DNA from 4 places in the Leclercia sp. GHBNCSD genome. Region 2 is predicted to be linked to each of the others. Evidence: predicted binding sites of a transcription regulator. Region 2 holds the regulator's gene; each other region holds the start of a gene.
The links. The regulator CRP, encoded in region 2, controls carbon source genes, mostly activating them, when cyclic AMP is high. The targets are predictions, from matches to a motif close to ATGTGANNNNNNTCACAT.
Positions count from the first base shown of each region.

Region 1: a site for CRP is predicted at 3,167-3,184, ahead of ACT3IC_RS07200 (glycine dehydrogenase). Genes of this name have one in related genera too.
Region 3: a site for CRP is predicted at 2,018-2,035, ahead of ACT3IC_RS16020 (YfcZ/YiiS family protein). Genes of this name have one in related genera too.
Region 4: a site for CRP is predicted at 2,470-2,487, ahead of epd (erythrose-4-phosphate dehydrogenase). Genes of this name have one in related genera too.

Region 1 covers NZ_JBQVYO010000001.1:1,473,813-1,478,094, forward strand. The annotation lists gene ACT3IC_RS07175 (amidohydrolase/deacetylase family metallohydrolase) at 1-556, opposite strand, end outside; gene ACT3IC_RS07180 (DUF4310 family protein) at 599-1,240, opposite strand; gene ACT3IC_RS07185 (DUF4311 domain-containing protein) at 1,254-2,030, opposite strand; gene ACT3IC_RS07190 (DUF4312 family protein) at 2,053-2,352, opposite strand; gene ACT3IC_RS07195 (SFCGS family glycine-rich protein) at 2,355-2,717, opposite strand; gene ACT3IC_RS07200 (glycine dehydrogenase) at 2,728-3,066, opposite strand; gene arsC (glutaredoxin-dependent arsenate reductase) at 3,533-3,958, opposite strand; partial or broken gene ACT3IC_RS07210 (arsenic transporter) at 3,971-4,282, opposite strand, start outside.
Region 2 covers NZ_JBQVYO010000001.1:2,396,666-2,400,947, reverse strand. The annotation lists gene ACT3IC_RS11545 (hydrolase) at 1-891, shown strand, start outside; gene ACT3IC_RS11540 (YheU family protein) at 894-1,112, shown strand; gene ACT3IC_RS11535 (phosphoribulokinase) at 1,143-2,012, shown strand; gene ACT3IC_RS11530 (OsmC family protein) at 2,062-2,466, opposite strand; gene crp (cAMP-activated global transcriptional regulator CRP) at 2,777-3,409, shown strand; gene ACT3IC_RS11520 (YccS/YhfK family putative transporter) at 3,467-4,282, shown strand, end outside.
Region 3 covers NZ_JBQVYO010000001.1:3,339,800-3,344,081, forward strand. The annotation lists gene mlaA (phospholipid-binding lipoprotein MlaA) at 1-399, shown strand, start outside; gene fadL (long-chain fatty acid transporter FadL) at 446-1,768, opposite strand; gene ACT3IC_RS16020 (YfcZ/YiiS family protein) at 2,140-2,424, shown strand; gene fadI (acetyl-CoA C-acyltransferase FadI) at 2,580-3,890, shown strand; gene fadJ (fatty acid oxidation complex subunit alpha FadJ) at 3,890-4,282, shown strand, end outside.
Region 4 covers NZ_JBQVYO010000001.1:2,788,622-2,792,903, forward strand. The annotation lists gene loiP (metalloprotease LoiP) at 1-63, opposite strand, end outside; gene tkt (transketolase) at 343-2,334, shown strand; gene epd (erythrose-4-phosphate dehydrogenase) at 2,682-3,701, shown strand; gene pgk (phosphoglycerate kinase) at 3,751-4,282, shown strand, end outside.

The sequences.
Region 1 (4,282 bases), 920 kb from region 2:
CAATGTGCACCATCAGCGGCAGATCGCCGTTCTCTCTCTGGATGGCCTTCGCACGTTCCAGCGGCGTAATGCCATTCTCGCCCACCACGCTGCTGCTCATGCGCGCTTTCAGGCCGACGATAAAATCAGGGTGGCGCTTCACCGCCTGCTTCACCGCGTCGGCGTCGATATTGGCCATGTTCGCCAGCTCGTTCTGGGCAATCAGCCCCACGCGGGAGATGTTCAGCAGGGCAAAGACCTCGGTTGTGGCCTTGCGGGTGATGGCGTAGAAATCGTCCACGTCGTTCGCCCCGGTGCTGCCCGCATCCACCACGGTGGTGACGCCGGTGGCGATGCCGACACTGTCCGGCTCGTCGTGATAAATCGGCGAGTTCGGGTAGCAGTGAACGTGGGAGTCAATCCAGCCTGCGCTGACCCAGGTGTCACCGTTGAGCTCAACGGTGTGCTGTGCGGGGTCGGTGATGTCGCCAACCGCCGCGATCTTCCCGTCCTGAATGGCGATATCGGTCAGGGTATCGTCGGTGAGGCGCGCACGGCGCAGGAGTAAATCAAACATGGGGTTCTCCTGAGAAGACGGGCGCCGGAGCGCCCGCGGGTATTAAAGGGCGACCGGGAACAGCCAGCCCAAAAGCATTGCGCCGAGGATGGCGCCACCGGTAATCGGCTTCTGCCAGATATAGAACAGCAGCGCGCCCAGCAGGGAACCGATGCCGATCGGGATCGAGGCGGTCATCGCGCTGAGGATAATCAACGGCCCGAGGAAGCGGCCGGAGGCGTTACCCGCGCCCATCATCACGTCTGCCCCATAGGTGGAGTTGCTCTGATTGATGGTGAATTTACGCGCCAGGATGATGACGTAGCCAATCGCCAGGCCAATCACCAGGCCGGTTGCCAGCGAGGCGATAAAGTTGGTCACCGGGAACATGATGCCCGCCCCCAGCAGCAGCGCCGGCACGCCTAAGCCGACGCCGGTCTGGATCGCCCCGCCGATATCCAGAATCCCCACCAGGGAGCCTTCGATAATACGGGCGAACAGGAAGCTGGCGCCGAACGCCGCCACCGCGCCGTAGGCACCGGTATCGATGCCCGCTTTCAGCATCGCCACGAAGGCCACTTCGTTAAAGGCGCCGATGCCGTAGAGGTAGTACATGTGCGTCCCGGCGAAGACGCCGGAGGAGAGCAGGCCAACAAAGATCGGGAACGACCAGTCGGCATACCAAAAACCTTTATTCTGTTCCATTTAGAGGCTCCTGTTACTTGCCGCTGAGCGAGTTGTGGATCATGTCGAGCCAGTTCGGCACGGTCAGATGGAAGGATTCGATCATCTTCATGTCGAAGCCGCGGAAGAAGCCGCTCAGCACGAAGAGCAGAACGATGGCCGCCATCATCACTTTGGTGACGTGGTTCCAGCCGCTCTCTTCCACCCCTTTACCGATCAGGATCCCCAGCACCAGACCCGGCACGGCGTTACCCATAATCAACTGCGCCGCGCCGCCAAAGACGGTGGCCCAGAAGCCCGATTTTTTACCCGCGTCGATGGCCGCCAGCCAGAAGATCACCGGCATCACGGTGTTGACCAGCAGGTTTGCCGCCGGTACCAGCACCTTAACGGCGGTGACCTGCAACGCAGCCGGAACGGAGGAGGCGGTGAGGTTCAGGAAGGTGACGACAATCATGCCGATCACGCCGCAGGCGATCGCCATTTTGCGGGGATCGTGCAGCGTCTCGCCGACGTTGCGGTTTTTGATCATCAGCGCTGCGGCACCCCAGTTCGGGATGATGCGGTGGTCAACGTCCTGGGTGAAGGAACCCGCCGCAACCGACGAGGCCCAGGCGTTAAAGAAGAAGCCTAACCCAAAGGAGAAGTGGGACGCGGGATCCCCCTCGCAGGAGTTCAGCTCCCCCAACGTACGAAACGCGCCCATACCCTGTGTGGTAGGCGCATGAAACATGCGTGCAGCCCCGGCCCCAACGCCGACGCCAACCAGGCCGCCGATGATGAGCGATTTTATTAAAATTATCAGGAACATTCGTCTGCCCTATTAGTAAGAATCAGCGTTGCGTGACAAAGTCCACCTGGTCCAGATTGATGGCAGTCACGTTGACGGTCACGTCCAGCTCCACGCTGTAGGTGCGTCTTTCCCGGCGCAAAAAGAAGAACAGAAACGCCTCTTTACGCACCGCTTCTTGCGCCTGAACAACCTGCACATCCTGTGGCTCAATACGCAGTAAGATATGCGGCGATGCTTTCATCACCGCGGCCTGAACATGGTTCAGCGCGTCGGCAAAGGCGCGCGCTTTGGCGTCGCCTTTGCCCTTCACTCTCACCGTGGTGGTGAACTGTTCTTTCATGCTTATGCGCCGTGCTTCTTCTGCCACGCCTGAACCAGACGCTCGCCCAGCTCTTCTTTATCCATAAAGCCAAAGCCGAGCACGTTGCAGCCTTCGTTGATGGCGGTAACGCCTTCATCGACCGAGCGCATGCCGTACTTCGCTTTATAGCCATATTTGGTCTGGGCGGTGATAGCACCCGCGCCGCCGCTGCCGCAGAAGGAGATACCGAAGGTGGCGTTCTCCGCCTTCATCACGTCGCCCAGCTTCATATCTGCCGCCATGCCCGGTACTACGACCGCGCGGCCACCCGCTTTTTCAACGCCTGCTGCAACCTTCTGGCCTTTACCCAGGCGATCGCCGATGACCACTGTAATTTGTTCCATGATGTGCTCCTTAAAGGTTGTCTTTGGCGACTTCGAAGTGAACGGAGAGCAGCCAGGCTTCTTCATCAGGAAGATTGCCAAACTGCGCCACCACTTCACGGGCAAGCCGCATGGATTCTGGTGAAATTTCGTCAAACAGGTCAGCCTCGACCTCCGGCAACGGCTCGCCGGTTACCGACCGGTGCGCCATGGCACGAACGTGGGAGGTCAGCATCTGCTCCTGAACGGCATTGGGGATAATGTGGTGATGACTAAGCAGGGCGAAAGTCTGCCTGAGCATGGTGTCGGCCAACTGTTCAGTTTGCGCCGCCTGGTCTCCAGTGTCGTTTATTACCGTTCCGTTAATCACTCGTCTTACCCCGTTATTGGCTCTGGGATAAAACTAACGCCGGGTGTCAGGGGTTTGTAGCGAGTTGTTTTCCACTTCGAAGTGGAAAGGAGAGCGGCACCAGTGATCTGTGCCACATAATTGCGCTGAATAACGATTTTCCGCTGGCCTAACGTGATGAATATCACGCTCCTGAGCGGGAAAAGGGGCATTGCAGAAGTGAAAAAGTTTACGAGCAGACTCGTAGAAGTGTGAGCTGGATAAGGTTTTCTTATGAGGGTTCGTTAGAGTGGCCGTGGGTGCTTGAGACTGACCGTCTCATGCATGGGACGGGAAGTGGAAAGCCCCGCCTTGTACTGACCCCCAAAAGTTGGACAGAATAATCGAGGCATCTCAGAAAGAGTCCATGGAATACATGGGCTCTTTTTTGTTTGCTGTTAAAGCTAAATAACGTGTTCCACAATCGAATTATCCATTTCGTTGCTTATTACTTCACCCGCTTCCCTGCTTCATCAATAACCTTTTCGCCATCTTCTTTCGTGAATGCACCCTGCTGAGGTTCCGGAATAATTTCCAGCACCACCTCTGAAGGTCTGCACAGGCGCGTTACTGCAGGTGTGACAACAATTGGCCGGTTGATAAGAATTGGATGCTGCAGCATTAATTCTATCAATTGCTCATCGGTAAACCTGTCTTCTGCAAGTCCCAGTTGCTCATAACGCTCAACATTCTTACGCAGCAATGCACGTACCGTAATTCCCATATCTGAAATAAGTTTAATAAGCTCATCGCGGGTCGGGGGCGTATCAAGATAATAAATTATCGTCGGTTCGTTGCCGCTGTTACGGATCATCTCCAGCGTGTTGCGTGAAGTGCCACAGGCCGGGTTGTGATAGATGGTAATGTTGCTCATATCAGTATCTCATTACAAAGTGACAGAGAGCCGCCACGCCAGCGCGGCCAGAGTGACAAACAGCACCGGCACAGTCATGACAATGCCGGTACGGAAATAATATCCCCAGGTGATCGTCATATTTTTCTGGGCAAGCACATGCAGCCACAGCAGGGTTGCCAGACTGCCAATCGGGGTGATTTTCGGGCCTAAATCGCAGCCAATCACATTGGCATAAATCATTGCCTCTTTCACTACGCCAGTCGCCGTACTCCCGTCAATCGACAGCGCACCAATCAGCACCGTCGGCATATTATTCATCACTGATGAGAGAAATGCCGTCAG
Region 2 (4,282 bases):
CGTTTTACCCCTTTCTGGCAGCGCCTTGACCTGCCGGATGATGACTTCGTTGACTTAGCCTGGAGCGAAGATCCGCTTCAGGCACAGCACAAACCCCGGCTGGTGGTCTTTCACGGTCTGGAGGGCAGCCTGCACAGCCCCTATGCTCATGGTCTGATTGAGGCGGCGAAAGCGCGCGGTTGGCTGGGCGTGGTAATGCATTTCAGAGGCTGTAGCGGCGAACCCAATCGCCAGAAACGCATCTATCACTCTGGCGAAACAGAAGATGGTACCTGGTTCCTGCGCTGGCTGGCAGAGACTCACGGCCCTGCCCCCACCGCTGCGGTAGGCTATTCGCTGGGGGGAAACATGCTGGCCTGCCTGCTGGCAAAAGAGGGGGACGCTATTCCGCTGGACGCCGCCGTTATCGTTTCTGCTCCGTTTATGCTGGAACAGTGCAGCTATCATATGGATAAGGGCTTTTCGCGCGTCTATCAGCACTACCTGCTTAACCTGCTGAAAGGCAACGCCTCACGTAAACTGAAAGCCTATCCGGGCTCGCTGCCGGTCAACCTGGAGCAGCTCAAGCGCATGCGACGCATTCGTGAATTTGACGATCTGATCACCGCGAAAATCCATGGCTTTGCCGATGCGATTGACTACTATCGCCAGTGCAGCGCCATGCCGTTGCTGAATCAAATCACCCGGCCTACGCTGATTATTCACGCGAAAGACGATCCGTTTATGGATCATCACTCGATTCCGGCGCCGGAACATTTACCGGCAAACGTAGAGTATCAACTGACCGAACATGGTGGGCACGTGGGCTTTATCAGCGGAACGCTGCGTAGACCGCAGATGTGGCTGGAGACACGTATCCCGGACTGGCTAACCCCCTATCTGGAAAAATAGACATGATCATTCCCTGGCAGGATCTGGCTCCCGAAACGCTGGATAATCTGATTGAAAGCTTTGTGTTACGCGAAGGCACCGATTATGGTGAAGAGGAACGTTCGCTTGAGCAGAAGGTCGCTGATATCAGGCGCCAGCTGCAAAGCGGTGAGGTGCTGGTCGTATGGTCCGAGTTGCACGAAACTGTCAACATCATGCCTCGCAATCAATTTCGCGGTTAACCGCGACATCTTTCCACTCAGGGAGTTGCTATGTCCGCCAGACATCCGGTTATCGCCGTCACAGGGTCGAGTGGTGCAGGTACCACCACCACCAGCCTCGCCTTTCGTAAGATCTTCTCGCAACTGCATCTGCGTGCCGCGGAGGTCGAAGGCGACAGCTTTCACCGCTACACCCGCCCTGAGATGGATATGGCCATCCGCAAGGCCCGTGATTTAGGCAAACATATCAGCTACTTTGGCCCCGATGCTAACGACTTTGGCCTGCTGGAGCAGACCTTCGCAGAGTACGGGCGAAGCGGCACGGGCCAGTCGCGCAAATACCTGCATACCTATGACGAAGCGGTACCGTGGAACCAGGTTCCGGGCACCTTTACGCCCTGGCAGCCGCTGCCAGAACCCACCGACGTGCTGTTTTATGAAGGTCTGCACGGCGGGGTCGTCACGCCGCACCATGACGTGGCGCGCCATGTCGATCTGCTGGTGGGCGTCGTACCCATTGTAAACCTGGAGTGGATCCAGAAGCTGACGCGGGATACCAGCGAACGCGGCCATTCCCGAGAAGCGGTGATGGATTCGGTGGTTCGCTCCATGGAAGATTACATTAACTTCCTCACGCCGCAGTTTTCCCGCACCCATATTAACTTCCAGCGCGTCCCGACCGTGGACACCTCTAACCCCTTTGCCGCAAAAGCGATCCCGTCGCTGGATGAGAGCTTTGTGGTGATCCATTTCCGCAATCTGGACAATATCGATTACCCCTGGCTGCTGGCGATGCTGCAGGGCTCGTTTATCTCGCACATGAATACGCTGGTGGTCCCGGGCGGGAAGATGGGACTGGCGATGGAGTTGATCATGACGCCGCTGGTACAGCGGTTAATGGAAGGGAAGAAGATCGATTGAGGCTTGTAGGCCGGGCAAACGAAGTGCCGCCCGGCGTTTGATCCAGGACTTACGCCTCGATCACTTCATACGAATGGGTAATATTGACCGCTTTTTCCAGCATCAGCGCCACGGAGCAGTACTTCTCCGCAGAGAGATCCACCGCGCGGGAGACCGCAGCCTCTTTTAGCGCTTTGCCGGTTACCACGAAATGAAGGTTGATATGGGTAAAGAGACGCGGCGCTTCATCCCGGCGCTCTGAAGTCAGTTTCACTTCGCAATCGGTCACATCGTGACGCCCTTTTTGCAGAATCGAGACCACGTCGATAGCGCTGCATCCCCCTGCCGCCATCAGAACCACTTCCATCGGGCTGGGTGCTTTATCACCGGAGTTGCCATCCATCAGAATCTGGTGCCCCGAGGCGGACTCACCGAGGAACGTTAACCCTTCAACCCATTTCACACGTGCTTGCATTTTAACTCACTCCAGGCTTGCATTTTTTCTGTCAGATTACGCGCCAGTAACAATTCTGGCAAAGGAAGTCGACCTGCATCAAGCTGAAGCGAGACACCAGGAGACACGCGGCAAAACCTATGCTAAAACAGTCGTGATGCTACAGTAATACATTGACGTTGCACATGTATGCAGAGGACATCACACATTACAGGCTGCTAATTATTGTGACAGCCAGATCCCCAGGTAAGGGGAAGAATTCGATTGCAACCCCAGAGCGAAGGTAGAAAGCCTGACTCTGGAGACAGCTTATAACAGAGGATAACAGCGCATGGTGCTTGGCAAACCGCAAACAGACCCGACTCTCGAATGGTTCTTGTCTCATTGCCACATTCATAAGTACCCATCGAAGAGCACGCTGATTCACCAGGGTGAAAAAGCGGAAACGTTGTATTACATCGTCAAAGGCTCAGTGGCAGTGCTGATCAAAGATGAAGAAGGCAAAGAGATGATCCTCTCTTACCTGAATCAGGGAGACTTTATCGGTGAACTGGGCCTGTTTGAAGAAGGTCAGGAGCGTAGCGCCTGGGTCCGGGCAAAAACTGCGTGTGAAGTGGCTGAGATCTCTTATAAGAAATTCCGCCAGCTGATCCAGGTTAACCCGGATATCCTGATGCGCCTCTCTTCGCAGATGGCTCGCCGTCTGCAGGTCACCTCTGAGAAAGTGGGTAACCTCGCCTTCCTGGACGTGACGGGCCGTATCGCTCAGACGCTGCTGAACCTGGCGAAACAGCCAGACGCCATGACCCACCCGGACGGTATGCAAATTAAAATTACCCGTCAGGAGATCGGTCAGATCGTCGGTTGTTCCCGTGAGACAGTGGGTCGTATTCTGAAAATGCTGGAAGATCAGAACCTGATTTCCGCCCACGGTAAAACCATCGTGGTTTACGGAACACGTTAATTCCGCTAAGACGGCGTGGCATCGCATGATGACACGCCGTTTTTGTCTCTCTCACCCATGTGGCGCAGGCTCATTTATCACCCGGAAGTTAACTACGCACTACGGCAAACCCTGGTGCTGTGTCTCCCTGTGGCTGTGGGGTTAGTTCTCGGTTATCTGCAATACGGCCTTCTGTTTTCTCTTGTTCCCGCCTGCTGCAACATTGCGGGTCTCGACACGCCCCATAAACGCTTTTTTAAACGCCTGATAATTGGCGGCTGCCTGTTTGCCGGCTGTAGTCTGGCGGTACAATTGCTGCTGGCGCGTGATATTCCGCTGCCCCTCATTCTGACCGCACTGGCGATGACGTTAGGGGTCACGGCGGAGATCAGCGCCCTCCACGCCCGCCTGCTGCCCGCCTCGCTGATTGCGGCCATCTTTACCCTGAGCCTGGCGGGGAATTTACCGATCTGGGCGCCGCTGCTGATCTACGCCCTGGGGACACTCTGGTACGGGCTGTTTAACTGGTTCTGGTTCTGGCTGTGGCGGGAGCAGCCGCTGCGTGAATCCCTGAGCGTACTCTACCGCCAGCTGGCTGATTACTGTGAAGCCAAATATACCCTGCTGACCCAGCACACCGACCCGGAAAAATCGCTGCCGCCGCTGCTGGCGCGCCAGCAGAAGGTGGTGGACCTGATTAGTCAGTGTTACCAGCAACTGCATATGCTGGCGGCGAACAGGAATCATGAATACAAGCGGCTGCTGCGTATCTTCCAGGTGGGGCTGGATCTGCAGGAGCATATCTCCGTTAGCCTGCATCATCCGCAAGAGGTGCAAAAGCTGGTCGAGCGCAGCCACGCTGAAGCGGTGATCCGCTGGAACGCGCAGACCGTC
Region 3 (4,282 bases), 940 kb from region 2:
ATGGCGAATCCGAAGCTGCAGCGCGAACAGCCGCACCGCTTCGGTAGTACGCTGGGTCACTACAATGTGGGTTACGGCCCGTACGTGCATCTGCCGTTCTACGGTAGCTTCACGTTGCGTGATGACGGCGGTGATATGGTCGATACGCTCTATCCGGTGCTGTCGTGGCTGACCTGGCCGCTGTCGGTGGGTAAATGGACGCTGGAAGGGGTGGAGACGCGCGCGCAACTGCTGGATTCAGACGGTCTGCTGCGTCAGTCTTCCGATCCGTATCTCATGGTGCGTGAAGCGTACTTCCAGAATCACGACTTCATTGCTAACGGCGGTAAGCTGAAACCGGAAGATAACCCGAACGCCAAAGCGATCGAGAATGAACTCTCCGAGATTGATGCGGAATAAAAAAGAAAAGGTGAGCGCGAGGCTCACCTTTTTTATCCCTGCGTGATTAGAACGCGTAGTTGAAGTTCATGCCATAGAGCCAGGCTTTACCTTCAGAAGAGAACTCATACGGACCTTCCTGGAACGTCACTTTCTGACCATGCATATAAGAGACACCCGCATCGATGGAGGCATCTTTGTTGAATGCATAGGTCGCACCGGCGCTCAGCCAGAAGCGATCCTGATCCGGAATGGAGATAGAGCGTTTGTCTGCCGGAACCGGGCTGTCATCGAAGGCAATACCGGTACGGAATGTCCAGTTATCGTCCATGTAGTAGGTGGTACCCAGAGCGATGCGGTAAGCATCACGGAAGCTTTCGTCTTTATAGAAGAGCGTATCACCGCCGCTGTTAGTCGCTTTCAGCTCCTGGAACTGGCTCCAGCTCGTGTAGGTCAGGCTATAGTGGATGGCCCATTGCGGCGCGACTCTGTTATAACCGGACAGTTCCCACATCTCAGGTAAATTCAGGGTCAGAGAACCGCCAGTGGTGCGGCCATCCGTCCCCATTGGCAGACCAAAGTTTCCGAGGATCTGGTTATAGGCTGAAGGCAGGCTGCTCTTATAGTCGCCATCGAAATCGATTTTCACTTCAGAGCGGTAGGTCAAGCCATACCGGTTGTTCTTATCGATTTCATACAGAATACCGGCGTTCCAGCCAAAGCCCCACTCATCACCTTTCAGGTAGGCAATCTGGGTATCTCCCGGGATCCCCGCGACCTGTCGTGCCAGAGCCGGAGGTAATGCCCCGGAGCCTGCAACGATGCGACCCAGGTCACCCGCGTAGCGCTCAATTTTCGCTTTCGCATAGACCGCATCAAAGCCAACACCGAAACTCCAGTGATTATCCAGGCGATAAGCACCGCTCAGGTTCAGGTTGAGGGTCTCCAGGTCGGTGGTACCGCCGTATGCCCCTGCTGCGTAGTTGTTATTGAACTCGGTCGCCAGTCCGTAGTTAGAGGTGACGGATGCGCCCCAGCCGAATTGATCGTTGATTGGTGCGACAAAGTGCAGGTTTGGCACCCATGCTGTTGGCGCGATGTTATCCGCATTCAGGCTTGCGCCCGTTCGCGAGCGTCCGGAGATATCCACGTCAGGGTCAACAAAGATGGCACCTGCGGAGAAGGTGGGACGATCAAACATCATGATCAGGGCAGGGTTACGGCTCGCGTTCCCTGCGTCATCAGCGATAGCACCTTCCCCGGAATAGGCGCGGCCCAGGCCTGAGGAAGAGAACTCATTCAACTGAAAGCCCGCTGACCAGGCGGAGGTGGAGACGATTGCCACTGCGACTGCCAGCGCAGTTTTTTTGAACAGGGTTTTCTGGCTCATGACCATAACCTCATTGAGTTATTTTTATTCAATTTTTGTTACATACCGTAACAGGAGCGCGAAGTGTAGGGTCTGTGGTAACACTTAGAAATCAGACCAGTGGCGAGAGTATAGGTCTGACCAGATAGAATGTTGCAAGGGTGTTTATGAATATTTACCGATATGTTTTTCGAAACGGGATCTGGTTGGCAAAATTGTGACCAGTTCGCGTCCTCCTAATGGGTGATTTTTGTTTTAGATCATTTTTACTTGTGATATTGCTCACTTACCCGGTTTAAAGCCATTAACAACTGGAGCCGCTCCCGCCCGGCGCGTAAAATATCAGCATCGTGTTTATCTCGCGCCATGCGCGAATGAAGAGGAAATCTACTATGAGTAAATGCAGTGCTGATGAAACCCCGGTTTGCTGCTGTATGGATGTGGGCACCATTGTGGACAACACGGATTGCACCGCCTCTTACAGCCGTGAGTTTACCCGCCGTGCCGACGCCGAAGAGACGCTGGCCGCGCTGACCGAAAAAGCCCGCGGCGTGGAGTCTGAACCGTGTGCAATCAACGCCAACTTCACTGAAGTGGAAGGTGGCGTTCGTCTGGACATCGACTTCGTGTTCAGCTGCGAAGCAGAATCCCTGATTTTTCAACTCGGTCTGCGTTAATCCCTTCCCGCGCCTCCCTTCCGGGAGGCGTTTCGTCTCCTCTCTGTGTGTTCGCTCGCAATTTTTCCTCTCCCCGATTGGCTAATGTAAAAATTTAGTTAAGACTGTTATCAGGTCAGACCACTTTGCGCATTTGTTATTCACAGGGGAGCGTTATGAGTCAGGCATTACCGCTAATCACCCGTCAGGGGGATCGCATTGCCATTGTCAGTGGATTACGCACGCCATTTGCCCGTCAGGCGACGGCATATCATGGCGTACCTGCCGTCGATCTGGGAAAAATGGTTGTAGGGGAGCTGCTGGCTCGCAGCGAAATCCCGCCCGAGGTGATTGAACAGTTGGTCTTTGGCCAGGTCGTGCAAATGCCGGAAGCGCCGAATATCGCCCGTGAAATCGTGCTTGGCACCGGAATGAATGTCCACACCGATGCTTACAGCGTCAGCCGTGCCTGCGCCACCAGCTTTCAGGCAGTGGCGAACGTGGCAGAAAGCCTGATAACCGGTACCATTCGCGTCGGGATAGCCGGGGGTGCCGACTCCTCCTCAGTTCTGCCGATTGGCGTCAGCAAAAAGCTCGCGCGTGTGCTGGTGGACGTCAACAAGGCCCGCACCACCGGGCAGCGGCTGTCACTGTTCTCGCGCCTGCGTCTGCGCGATCTCCTTCCTGTTCCCCCCGCCGTGGCGGAATACTCCACCGGGCTGCGAATGGGGGATACCGCCGAGCAGATGGCGAAAACCTATGGCATCACCCGTGAGCAGCAGGATGCCCTGGCGCACCGCTCGCATCAGCGCGCCGCAGAAGCCTGGGCAGAAGGCAAGCTGGCGGAGGAGGTGATGACCGCCTACACCCCACCATTCCGCGAACCGCTAAGCCAGGATAACAATATTCGCGGCACCTCTACGCTGGCGGATTATGCGAAACTGCGTCCGGCATTCGACCGCAAACATGGCACCGTCACGGCGGCGAACAGCACGCCGTTAACCGACGGCGCGGCAGCGGTGATCCTGATGACCGAATCCCGCGCCAGAGAGCTGGGCCTGAAGCCGCTCGGCTATCTGCGCAGCTATGCCTTTACCGCCATTGATGTCTGGCAGGATATGCTGCTGGGGCCGGCCTGGTCCACGCCGCTGGCGCTGGAGCGCGCCGGACTGACGATGGGCGATCTGACGCTCATCGACATGCATGAAGCCTTTGCCGCGCAAACCCTGGCCAACCTGCAACTGCTGGCAAGCGATCGTTTTGCCCGGGATGTGCTGGGCCGCGCCCACGCCACCGGCGAAGTGGACGAAAGCAAATTTAACGTGCTGGGGGGCTCCATTGCGTATGGCCACCCCTTTGCCGCGACCGGGGCGAGGATGATCACCCAGACGCTGCATGAGTTGCGCCGTCGCGGCGGTGGGTTTGGACTGGTCACCGCCTGTGCTGCGGGTGGCCTGGGTGCCGCAATGGTTCTGGAGGTAGAGTAATGGAGATGACAACGGCATTCACCCTGGACGTGCGTCCGGACAACGTGGCGGTCGTCACCATTGACGCCCCAGGCGAAAAGATGAATACCCTGAAAGCGGAGTTTGGCGGTCAGGTTCGCGCTATCCTCAAACAGGTGCGAGAAAACAAAGCCTTGCGCGGGCTGGTATTTATCTCGGCCAAGCCGGATAACTTTATCGCCGGGGCCGATATCAACATGATTGCCCGCGCTGAAAGCGCCCAGGAAGCGGAAGACCTGGCCCGTCAGGGGCAGCAGATCATGGCCGAAATTCACGCCCTGACCATTCCGGTGATTGCGGCGATCAACGGCGCCTGTCTCGGCGGCGGCCTGGAGCTGGCGCTAGCCTGCCACGGACGAATTTGTACCGACGAC
Region 4 (4,282 bases), 390 kb from region 2:
ATTCTGACACCCGCTAAGAAGAAGGGTCGTTCCCAGAGCCAGCACTACTGCACGCATTTTCATTATGTTGCTTCCGTACTCGTTAAACTTGATAAATTCTGAAAGTTTTGCCGCCCCGGAGGAGGGTGCAGCTCCAATTATAAAGAATATAAACGAAGGCGGGCGAGAAGATTGCGCAACGTGCGAGCCTGTTCCAGAGATTTCTTAAGCGGCAAAAGAATGGTCCATGTACATGCTTTGTCGCTTGGGTTACATTGTTGGCACTTTTTTCTGGCGTAGCCCAAAACGCGCTGTCGTCAAGCCGAAACGGGCATGGCCTTCAACATCCGATCTGGAGTCAAAATGTCCTCACGTAAAGAGCTTGCCAATGCTATTCGTGCGCTGAGCATGGATGCTGTACAAAAAGCTAAGTCCGGTCACCCGGGTGCCCCTATGGGTATGGCTGACATTGCCGAAGTCCTGTGGCGTGATTTCCTGAACCACAACCCGCAGAACCCTGCCTGGGCTGACCGTGACCGTTTCGTTCTCTCTAACGGCCACGGCTCGATGCTGATCTACAGCCTGCTGCACCTCACCGGCTATGATCTGCCAATCGAAGAGCTGAAAAACTTCCGTCAGCTGCACTCCAAAACCCCGGGTCACCCGGAAGTGGGTTATACCGCAGGTGTTGAAACCACGACCGGTCCGCTGGGTCAGGGTATTGCTAACGCCGTGGGTATGGCGATTGCCGAGAAGACGCTGGCGGCGCAGTTCAACCGTCCGGGTCATGACATCGTCGACCACTTCACCTATGCATTCCTGGGTGATGGCTGCATGATGGAAGGCATTTCTCACGAAGTGTGCTCCCTGGCAGGCACCCTGAAACTGGGCAAACTGGTTGCGTTCTATGACGACAACGGCATCTCCATCGACGGCCACGTTGAAGGCTGGTTCACTGACGACACCGCAGCACGTTTCGAAGCCTACGGCTGGCACGTGGTGCGTGGCGTTGACGGTCACGATGCTGAAGCGATTAAACGTGCAGTAGAAGAAGCGCGCGCAGTGACTGACAAACCGTCCCTGCTGATGTGCAAAACCATCATCGGTTTCGGTTCTCCGAACAAAGCTGGTACGCACGACTCCCACGGCGCACCGCTGGGTGACGCAGAGATCGCCCTGACCCGTGAAGCGCTGGGCTGGAAACACGCTGCGTTTGAAATCCCGTCTGAAATTTATGCGCAGTGGGATGCCAAAGAAGCTGGTCAGGCGAAAGAAGCGGCATGGAACGAGAAATTCGCCGCCTACGCTAAAGCCTTCCCACAGGAAGCGGCAGAGTTCACCCGTCGTATGAAAGGTGACATGCCAGCAGACTTCGACGCCAAAGCGAACGAGTTCATCGCTAAGCTGCAGGCTAACCCGGCTAAAATCGCCAGCCGTAAAGCCTCCCAGAATGCGATCGAAGCCTTCGGCCCGCTGCTGCCAGAGTTCCTCGGCGGCTCCGCTGACCTGGCACCATCAAACCTGACTATCTGGTCTGGCTCTAAAGCCATCAACGAAGATACTGCCGGTAACTACATCCATTACGGTGTTCGTGAGTTCGGTATGACCGCGATTGCCAACGGTATCTCCCTGCACGGTGGTTTCCTGCCGTACACCTCCACCTTCCTGATGTTCGTGGAATATGCCCGTAACGCGGTGCGTATGGCTGCGCTGATGAAACAGCGTCAGGTGATGGTCTACACCCACGACTCAATCGGTCTGGGCGAAGATGGCCCGACCCACCAGCCGGTTGAGCAGGTTGCTTCCCTGCGCGTGACCCCGAACATGTCCACATGGCGTCCATGTGACCAGGTTGAATCGGCGGTAGCGTGGAAATATGGCGTTGAGCGTCAGGACGGCCCAACCGCGCTGATCCTCTCCCGTCAGAACCTGGCTCAGCAGGATCGTACCGAAGAGCAGCTGGCGAACATCGCCCGCGGTGGTTACGTGCTGAAAGACTGCGACGGTCAGCCGCAGGTGATCTTCATCGCAACCGGTTCTGAAGTTGAACTGGCTGTTGCCGCCTGGGATCAGCTGGCAGGCGAAGGCGTGAAAGCGCGCGTGGTCTCCATGCCGTCTACCGATGCCTTCGACAAGCAGGACGCGGCTTACCGTGAATCTGTACTGCCGAAAGCCGTTTCTGCCCGAGTGGCAATCGAAGCGGGTATCGCTGACTACTGGTTCAAATACGTGGGCCTGAACGGCGCTATCGTTGGCATGACCACCTTCGGTGAGTCTGCGCCAGCTGAGCAGCTGTTCGAAGAGTTCGGCTTCACCGTTGAGAACGTGGTCGCGAAAGCGAAAGAACTGCTGTAATCATGGTTGTGCCCGGCGGCGCGTAGCTTGCCGGGCCTACAAATATTCAGGCCGGGCAGGCGTAAGCGTCACCCGGCTTTTTTGTGCATGTTATTCCTCAAAGATGTAATATCTCTGTAAATTATTCCACTTAAAATGTGATGTGTGTCATATAGCTGGCTTATTGGTCTGGACAGTCATTCCCTTTATTCCGTGTTTCGCTTATTCTGGCTGAAGCGTTTCAGTCGATTAAATGTTCGACAAATGACCAATCAGTTGGAGTTTGTGACAGGCAAGGATTCCCCTCAGCGCGTTGCTGCATTACTCTGTCAGCCACCTCGTGTCAGGGAAAGCTTTGCAGGAGACTTATGACCGTACGCGTAGCGATTAATGGTTTCGGTCGCATCGGACGTAACGTGGTTCGTGCTTTATATGAATCCGGACGCCGGGCGGAAATTACCGTGGTGGCCATCAATGAACTGGCGGATGCCGCAGGCATGGCGCATTTATTGAAATATGACACCAGCCATGGACGCTTTGCCTGGGACGTTCGTCAGGAGAGAGAGCAGCTGCTTGTCGGTGATGACGTGATCCGTGTGCTTCATGAGCGGACGATCGAAGCATTACCCTGGCGTGAACTGGGTGTCGATGTGGTTCTCGATTGTACCGGCGTCTACGGCAACCGCGAACACGGCGAAGCCCATCTGGCGGCTGGCGCAAAGAAAGTGCTCTTTTCACATCCTGGCAGTAACGATCTCGATGCCACGGTGGTTTACGGCGTCAACCATCACGAGTTGCACGCAGAACACCGAATTGTCTCCAATGCCTCCTGTACTACCAACTGTATTATTCCGGTCATCAAGCTGCTGGACGATGCCTACGGCATTGAGTCGGGTACGGTTACCACGATCCACTCAGCCATGCACGATCAGCAGGTCATTGACGCTTACCACCCGGACCTGCGACGCACTCGCGCGGCGAGTCAGTCGATTATCCCGGTGGACACCAAACTGGCGGCCGGTATAACCCGAATTTTTCCGCAGTTTGAAGATCGTTTTGAAGCTATCGCGGTCCGCGTACCTACCATCAACGTGACGGCGATCGACCTCAGCGTTACCGTTAAAAAACCGGTAAAAGCCTTTGAGGTCAACCTGTTGCTGCAAAAGGCGGCACAGCAAGCATTTCATGGTATAGTTGACTATACGGAATTACCGTTGGTCTCAGTAGATTTTAACCACGATCCGCACAGCGCCATTGTAGATGGCACCCAAACGCGCGTGAGTGGAGCGCACCTGATCAAGACGCTGGTCTGGTGTGATAACGAATGGGGCTTTGCTAACAGGATGCTCGACACCACGTTAGCCATGGCCGCACAAGGTTTCAGGTAAGACGCGTATTGCGTCTGCAAAACTTTAAGAATCAACGAGAGGATTCACCATGTCTGTAATTAAGATGACCGATCTGGATCTGGCAGGTAAACGCGTTTTCATCCGTGCGGATCTGAACGTACCGGTTAAAGAGGGTAAAGTGACCAGCGACGCGCGTATCCGTGCCTCTCTGCCAACCATCGAACTGGCACTGAAGCAGGGCGCAAAAGTGATGGTAACCTCCCACCTGGGTCGTCCGACCGAAGGCGAGTACAACGAAGAATTCTCTCTGCTGCCGGTTGTTAATTACCTGAAAGACAAACTGTCCAGCCCGGTACGTCTGGTTAAAGACTACCTGGACGGCGTGGAAGTTGCTGAAGGTGAACTGGTTGTTCTGGAAAACGTTCGCTTCAACAAAGGCGAGAAGAAAGACGACGAAACCCTGTCCAAAAAATATGCTGCACTGTGCGACGTATTCGTGATGGACGCCTTCGGTACCGCTCACCGTGCCCAGGCTTCTACCCACGGTATCGGTAAATTCGCCGACGTCGCTTGTGCAGGTCCTCTGCTGGCCGCTGAGCTGGATGCGCTGGGTAAAGCGC